DNA from 2 places in the Pseudoxanthomonas sp. LjRoot127 genome. Region 1 is predicted to be linked to the other one. Evidence: predicted binding sites of a transcription regulator. Region 1 holds the regulator's gene; the other holds the start of a gene.
What was found. Region 1 encodes FliA, which starts transcription of late flagellar genes. Its sites were predicted from a motif close to TAAAGTTTNNCNNNCNNNGGCCGATAA; they were not measured.
Positions count from the first base shown of each region.

Region 1 (3,398 bases):
GCGCTGAGCGTGGTCGTCGACCACCAGCTGCCGATGACCTGGGTGACCGACGGCCAGCGCGTCCCCGACGATCTCCACCGCGCCAACAGCGCCCACCTCGTGCTGCGGCTTGACCAGCTGCGCCGCGAAGCCGACGAACCCTGCTCGACCGAGGCCACCCATGTCGCCTGACCACCCGCTGCAGACCAATCCCCGCAGCACCCCGCCGTTGCCCGGCGCCTTCCATCCCGTGCGCGTCGTCGCCATCACCGGCGGCAAGGGCGGCGTGGGCAAGACCAACGTGTCGGTCAACCTGGCCGTGTCGCTCGCCGAAATGGGCAAGCGCACGCTGCTGATGGACGCCGACCTGGGCCTGGCCAACGTGGACGTGCTGCTCGGCCTGTCGCCGAAGTTCACCCTCGCCGATCTCGTCGCCGGCCGTTGCGGCCTGGAGGACGTGCTGCTGGAAGGGCCCGAAGGCGTGCTGGTGGTGCCCGCCTCGTCCGGTTTCCGCCACATGGCCGAACTGACGCCGGCCGAACACGTCGGCCTGGTCAACGTGTTCTCCGAACTGCAGCGCGCCCTCGACTTCATGGTGGTGGACACCGCCGCCGGCATCACCGACAGCGTGCTGACCTTCTGCCAGGCCGCGCAGGACACCGTGGTGGTGGTCTGCGACGAGCCGGCCTCGATCACCGACGCCTACGCGCTGATCAAGGTACTGGCGCGCGAACGCGGCCTGGACCGCGTGCACGTCATCGCCAACATGGTCCGCGACCCCAATGAAGGCCGGAAGCTGTACGAGAAGCTGGCCCGCGTCTGCGAACGTTTCCTCGGCGACGTCGCCCTGCACTACCTGGGCGCCGTGCCGCAGGACGACTGGTTGCGCCGTGCGGTGCAGCGCCAGCAGGCCGTCGTGAAGGCATACCCGGGCAGCCCCTCGGCGCGTGCCATCGCCGAGATAGCACGCACGACGGCGCGCTGGCAGCCGCCGGTCGGCGCCCGCGGCAACGTGGAGTTCTTCGTCGAACGCCTGATCCAGCGCGGGGTGGCCGCATGAACACCGCCGCCGCCCAGTACCGCGCCGTGCAGCGCGGCAACGCCAACGACTTCGTCACCCAGCACGCCGACCTGGTCCGCCGCATCGCGCACCACCTTGCGGCGCGACTGCCGGCCAGCGTGGAGATCGACGACCTGGTGCAGGCCGGCATGATCGGCCTGCTGGAAGCCTCGCGCAGCTACGACGCCGAACAGGGCGCGTCCTTCGAAACCTATGCCTCGATCCGCATCCGCGGTTCGATGATCGACGAGATCCGTCGCGGCGACTGGGTCCCGCGCTCGGTGCACCGTCGTGCCCGCCAGGCCGCGGCGACCGTGCGCGAGATCGAGCAGCGCACCGGCCGCGCCGCCATCGCCACCGAAGTCGCGTCCGCGATGGAGATGCCGTTGCCGGAGTACCTGCGCCTGATGGAAGACGCCGCGCGCGGCCAGGTCCTCAGCCTGGAATCGCACATCGACGACCACGGCGAACCCAACACCTCCCGCACCGGCGGTCCGTCGCCGCAGCAGAACCTGGAGCGCAGCGAGTTCCGCCAGCAACTGGTCAAGGCGATCGGCCACCTGCCCGAGCGCGAGCAGCTGGTGCTGTCGATGTATTACGAGCAGGAGCTCAACCTGAAGGAAATCGGCGCCGTACTCGGCGTGAGCGAATCCCGCGTCTGCCAGATCCACGGCCAGGCGATGGTGCGCTTGCGCGGCCGCCTGCAGGTGTTCGAGAAGGCGGACGCGGGGCTGGAAGACGACGAGTGACCTTGGCAATCGCGCGACCCCGCAGGAGCGGTGTCGCCTCCGCTAAACCTTTCCCGCCCCCGGCCGATATCCCCACCAGACCCACCGTCCACGCAATACCGGAGCATCCGTGACCAACAAGAACATGCGCATCCTGATCGTGGACGACTTCTCCACCATGCGCCGCATCATCAAGAACCTGCTCAACGACCTCGGCTACACCAATACCGCCGAGGCCGAGGACGGCAACAGCGCGCTGACCGCGCTGGGCCAGGGCAGTTTCGACTTCGTGGTCACCGACTGGAACATGCCCGGCATGACCGGCATCGAGCTGCTGAAAGCCATCCGCGCCGACGATCGCTACAAGACCCTGCCGGTGCTGATGGTGACGGCCGAAGCCAAGCGCGAGCAGATCATCGAAGCGGCGCAGAACGGTGTGAACGGCTACATCATCAAGCCGTTCACCGCGCAGACGCTGGAAGAGAAGCTCGGCAAGATTTTCGAACGTCTCGGAGCGGCCGCCTGATGAGCGCCGTCGCCGATGCCACCAGCGCCCGCGCGGCACTCGTGGAGAAACTGCAGACCGCACTCGACGCCCTCGAACAGGGCGACGAAGCCGGCTGGCGGCGCGAACTGGATGCCATCGCCGCCTGGCGCACGCAGCCCATGATGCAGGGCCTGGGGCGGCTTGCCCGCGAACTGGCGCAGACGCTGGGCGAACTGCCGCCGACCGACGCCGGCGATCTCGACGATGCCTGCGCGCGACTGGACCACGTGGTCGAAATGACCGAACAGGCCAGCCACAAGACCCTGGACCTGGCCGAGCAGTGCCGGGGCTACGCCACCCAGCTGAAAACCACCCCGCTGTCCGCCGAGCAGGCCGCGCTGGTGGACAGCATCGGCAAGGGGCTGTCGGAGATGGCGCTGGCACAGAGCTACCAGGACCTGACGGGCCAGATCATCCGCCGGGTGGCCGGCATCGTGCGACGCGTGCACGAAGGTTTCGGCGCCCTCGGCCTTCCGCCGCCGGAAAAAAACCGCGACAAGCCTTCAGAACTCGCCGGCCCGGCCGTTGCTGGTCTGGACCGCAATGCATTTTCGCAGGACGACGCCGACGACCTGCTGTCCGGTCTGGGGTTGTAGCCCCGGGGGACGCGCACTGCGGAACCGGAGACCTGCCATGCCCGTCGCGTCCGCCCCCCGCTACCGCCATCCCGTCGTCCTCGTGCTCGTGGGCCTGCTGCTGGTCTGCGACGTGCTGGTCGGTCGCATGCTCCGCCGGCGCCACGCGCATGCGATGCGCCTGCTCGACTCCTCCCGCTGATCGCCCGACCCGGTAACCGTCCCGCCCATGTCCGCCGTCACCCCCGAAATCGCCGCCGACTTCCTGATCGAAGCGCAGGAAATCCTCGACCGGCTCGGCGAACAGCTGGTCACGCTGGAGCAGGATCCCTCGGACAGCGAACAGCTCAACGCGGTCTTCCGCGGCTTCCACACGCTGAAGGGCGGCGCCGGCTTCCTCGGCATCCAGCCGATGGTCAACCTGTGCCATGCGGCCGAAGAGACGCTCGGCCTGGTACGCGCAGGACAGGCCACGCTGGAACCCCAGCATTTCGACGCCGCCCAGCAGT
Region 1 is NZ_CAXUQR020000001.1:3,814,094-3,817,491, forward strand. It holds gene flhF (flagellar biosynthesis protein FlhF) at 1-171, shown strand, start outside; gene ACSQ19_RS18050 (MinD/ParA family protein) at 161-1,039, shown strand; gene ACSQ19_RS18055 (RNA polymerase sigma factor FliA) at 1,036-1,788, shown strand; gene ACSQ19_RS18060 (chemotaxis response regulator CheY) at 1,913-2,293, shown strand; gene ACSQ19_RS18065 (protein phosphatase CheZ) at 2,293-2,910, shown strand; gene ACSQ19_RS18070 (hypothetical protein) at 2,948-3,091, shown strand; gene ACSQ19_RS18075 (chemotaxis protein CheA) at 3,119-3,398, shown strand, end outside.

Region 2 (3,398 bases), 560 kb from region 1:
CCTGCTGCCGCCGGGCGCCTTCATTCCCGCCGCCGAACGCAGCGGCCTGATCCTCGCCCTCGGCGACTGGGTACTGGACGATGCCTGCCGCCAGATGCGCGCGTGGCGCGAGCAGGGCCACGACATCGCCCACGTGGCAATCAACCTGTCTCCATTGCAGTTCTCCTCGCCGACCCTGGTCGACACCGTCGCCGGTGCGCTGGAAAGGCATGGGGTGCAGCCGGCCTGCCTCACCCTGGAGATCACCGAGACCACCGCGATGCGCGATGCCGACGCCAGCCTCGGTATCCTCGAGGAACTCACGCGGATGGGGGTGAAGATCTCCATCGACGACTTCGGCACCGGCTATTCGAGCCTGCTCTACCTGAAGCGGCTGCCGGCGTCGGAACTGAAGATCGATCGCGCGTTCGTCCGCGAACTGGAAACCAATGCCGAAGATGTCGCGATCGTCGCGTCGATCATCGCGCTGGGCAAGACGCTCAACCTGCGGGTGGTGGCGGAGGGCGTGGAGACGACCGGCCAGCGACAGCACCTGCGGCAGCTGGGGTGCGATCTTTACCAGGGCTACCTGATGGGTGAACCAGTGCCGGCAGACCGGCTCTTCGTCCTGCAGGCCGAGACGCTGCCCGCCTGACAAGGCATCCGCGACGCGGGCTCAGGCAGCGTCGGCCACCGGCGGCGCTTCCATCGCCCCGCTTGCCTGGGGTGCCGCAAGGGCAAGACCGCGGGCCAGCGAACCCATCGCCGCGATATCGCCGGCACCCTGCTCGTCGAGCGCCTGCATCAGTCGTGCGGACAGATCCCACTCGCGGGCGACGGCCTGCCCCACCCGTGGCGCCCAGCGGTGCAGCAGTCCCGCGACCGTGTCCGCAGGCGGCAACGAGCCCTTCGTCGTCGCGCAGGCATCCCGCAGCACCTGCACGACCACGACGGCACCCAGGCCTTGCAGCAGGGCCAGCAGCTGGGCAGCGAAGACATCCTCGCGTCCGCCCGGCCGCACCGCCTGCGCCGCAAGCAAGGCCGTGCGCTGCGTGTGATCCCAGATCAGGTCCGGCAAACGCCCGAAGACGCCGCCCTCCACGCGCATCACCGGCTGCATCAGCGCGACCGCGACCAGATGGCGAAGGCCATCCACGCCGACCATCGCGACCGCCCGGTCCAGGCTCTCGACCGGCGCTTCGTGGCGGCGATACAGCGCACTGTTGGCCAGCTTCAGCAGGTTGGCGGCAAGTGCGGGATCGCGTCCGATGATCTCGGCGATGTCGCGACTCGACGCGTCGGCGTCGTTCAGCGTGCTCAACAGTTGTGGCAGCAGCTGCGGTCGCCGCGGCAGCCGCTGGGGATCCGTGACGAAGCGTTTCAGCGCCTGCCGCGCCGCGGCGATGATGGGCTCACTGTCGTCGGGTATCGGCGGCAATGCCGCATCCAGTCCCGCCAGCCGGAGCAGCGGCCCGGCCCAGTCGCGCGCGACCGCGGGCGACGCAGCAGCGCCGGCCGGAAGGTCTCCGGCGGGAGCGACCGGGGACGCCGGGCGCGCGGCCGGTGCCTCGCGTTTCCACCATCCCGTCATTTTCGCAAGCAGCGGCACAAGGACCTGCCTTCGTGGGCATGTTCGAGCTCATCCTATCGGCGGCGAGGCGCATAACTTGAGCAGGTCCATGCGTACGTCCGCGATCACGCCGGCATGACATCCGCTTCTCGCCCCGACCACATTGGTGAACGCTTCATCTTCGCGGTCACGCGATGTTGATCGCCATTCGGCGACCTTGGAAGCACGAGGGCATCAGACCCCGTTCCCTTTTTCCCCTTGGAGTTTCCCCCATGGATACGCAGAAGAAGATCCAGCACAGCCTCAATGACCTGATCGAGATCGCGCGCGACGGCCACGGCTTCTACACCGAAGCCGCCGGCAAGGTGAAGGATGCCGAACTGGCCGCCCTGTTCACGCGCATCGCCGGTGTGAAGCAGGACATCGTGGCGCGCCTCAGCGCGGTCGTTGCGTCCACCGGCGGCAAGCCGGCCGAGCACGGCACGCTGGTCGGCAGCATGCAGCAGTTCTACGGCAAGGTGCGCGCCACGCTGGGCGACACCACCTACGGCTACGTGGCCGAACTGGAAGAGTCCGAAGACCGCCTGCTGAAGGCGTTCAATGAGACGATCAACGACGAAGACACCCCGGCGACCGCGCGTGCGGAAGCGCAGGCCCTGCTGCCCAGCGTCCGCGAGTGCCACAACGTGATGCGCGACCGCAAGCAGGTCCTTAAGCACGCCAGCTGATCCATCGGCTGCCTGCCCGACAAGAGCCCCGCGGAAGCGGGGCTTTTCTTGTTCCTCCGTGCGCCAGCGTGCAACAGGCCGCACATGCCCGTCGCTAGCGCTGCTTCGTTTTCGCTTTTGTGTTCGTTTTTGTTTTCGTCTTGGCGCCGGTCTTCGACGCCAGCGCTGCGGCGATTGCGGTGAGATCCTGCTTCCTGCGCGCGTAATCCCCCCATGGATGGGCGCCCAGGCGCGCCATGCGACGCGGGGCGGACGCCAGGGTATAGGCGTCGCCCCCCTTCAGGCGACCCAGCTCCTCCCAGCGCAAGGGCATCGCCACCGGCGCGCCTTCGCGTGCGCGCAGCGAGAACGATGCCACGCTGGTCGCACCCCGGCCATTGCGGAGGTAATCGATGAAGATGCGTCCCTTGCGGAATTTCTTGGTCGCGGTCGCGACATAGGCGAGCGGATCGGCCGCCGCCATGGATTCGGCGAACGCGTGCGCGAAGTCCTTCACCCGGGGCCACGGACACGCCGGCTTCAGCGGCACCACGACATGCAGTCCCTTCCCTCCGGACGTGCGCACGTAGGAGGCCAGTCCGAGCGCACGCAACAGCGTTCGCACCTGCCGGGCGGCGGCCACCACGCGACCCCACGCCACATCGGGGCCGGGGTCGAGATCGAACACGACGCGGTCCGCCAGCTCGGGGGACTGCGCATGCGCGCCCCATGGATGGAATTCGATCGCGTTGAACTGCGCCAGTTCGAGCAGCCCGGCCTCATCGTGCACCACCAGATAGTCCGCGCGTGCGCCACCCTCTTCTTCCAGCGGCACCACGTCGACGCGCTCCATGCCCGGCGTATGGTGCTTCTGGAAGAAACACGGCCGGCCCGCGCCCTGCGGACAACGGACGACCGACAACGGGCGACCCTCGATTTCCGGCAGCAGCCATCGTGCCATCGCACGGTAATAGTCGAAGACCTGCCGTTTTGTGATGCCACTGTCGGGGAATACCACGCGTTCGGGGTGCGACAGTGCGACCGGCTGCGCATCGGTACTGCGGGAAGCATCGGTCGCCGGCATCGTCGTTTCCTTTGCGTCTCGTGACGGGGGCGTTCCGCGCAGGTCCGAGGGCCGCTTG
Region 2 is NZ_CAXUQR020000001.1:3,249,376-3,252,773, reverse strand. It holds gene ACSQ19_RS15315 (putative bifunctional diguanylate cyclase/phosphodiesterase) at 1-634, shown strand, start outside; gene ACSQ19_RS15310 (HDOD domain-containing protein) at 656-1,570, opposite strand; gene ACSQ19_RS15305 (PA2169 family four-helix-bundle protein) at 1,822-2,277, shown strand; partial or broken gene ligD (DNA ligase D) at 2,441-3,398, opposite strand, start outside.
Region 2: a site for FliA is predicted at 1,624-1,650, ahead of ACSQ19_RS15310 (HDOD domain-containing protein). Genes of this name have one in related genera too.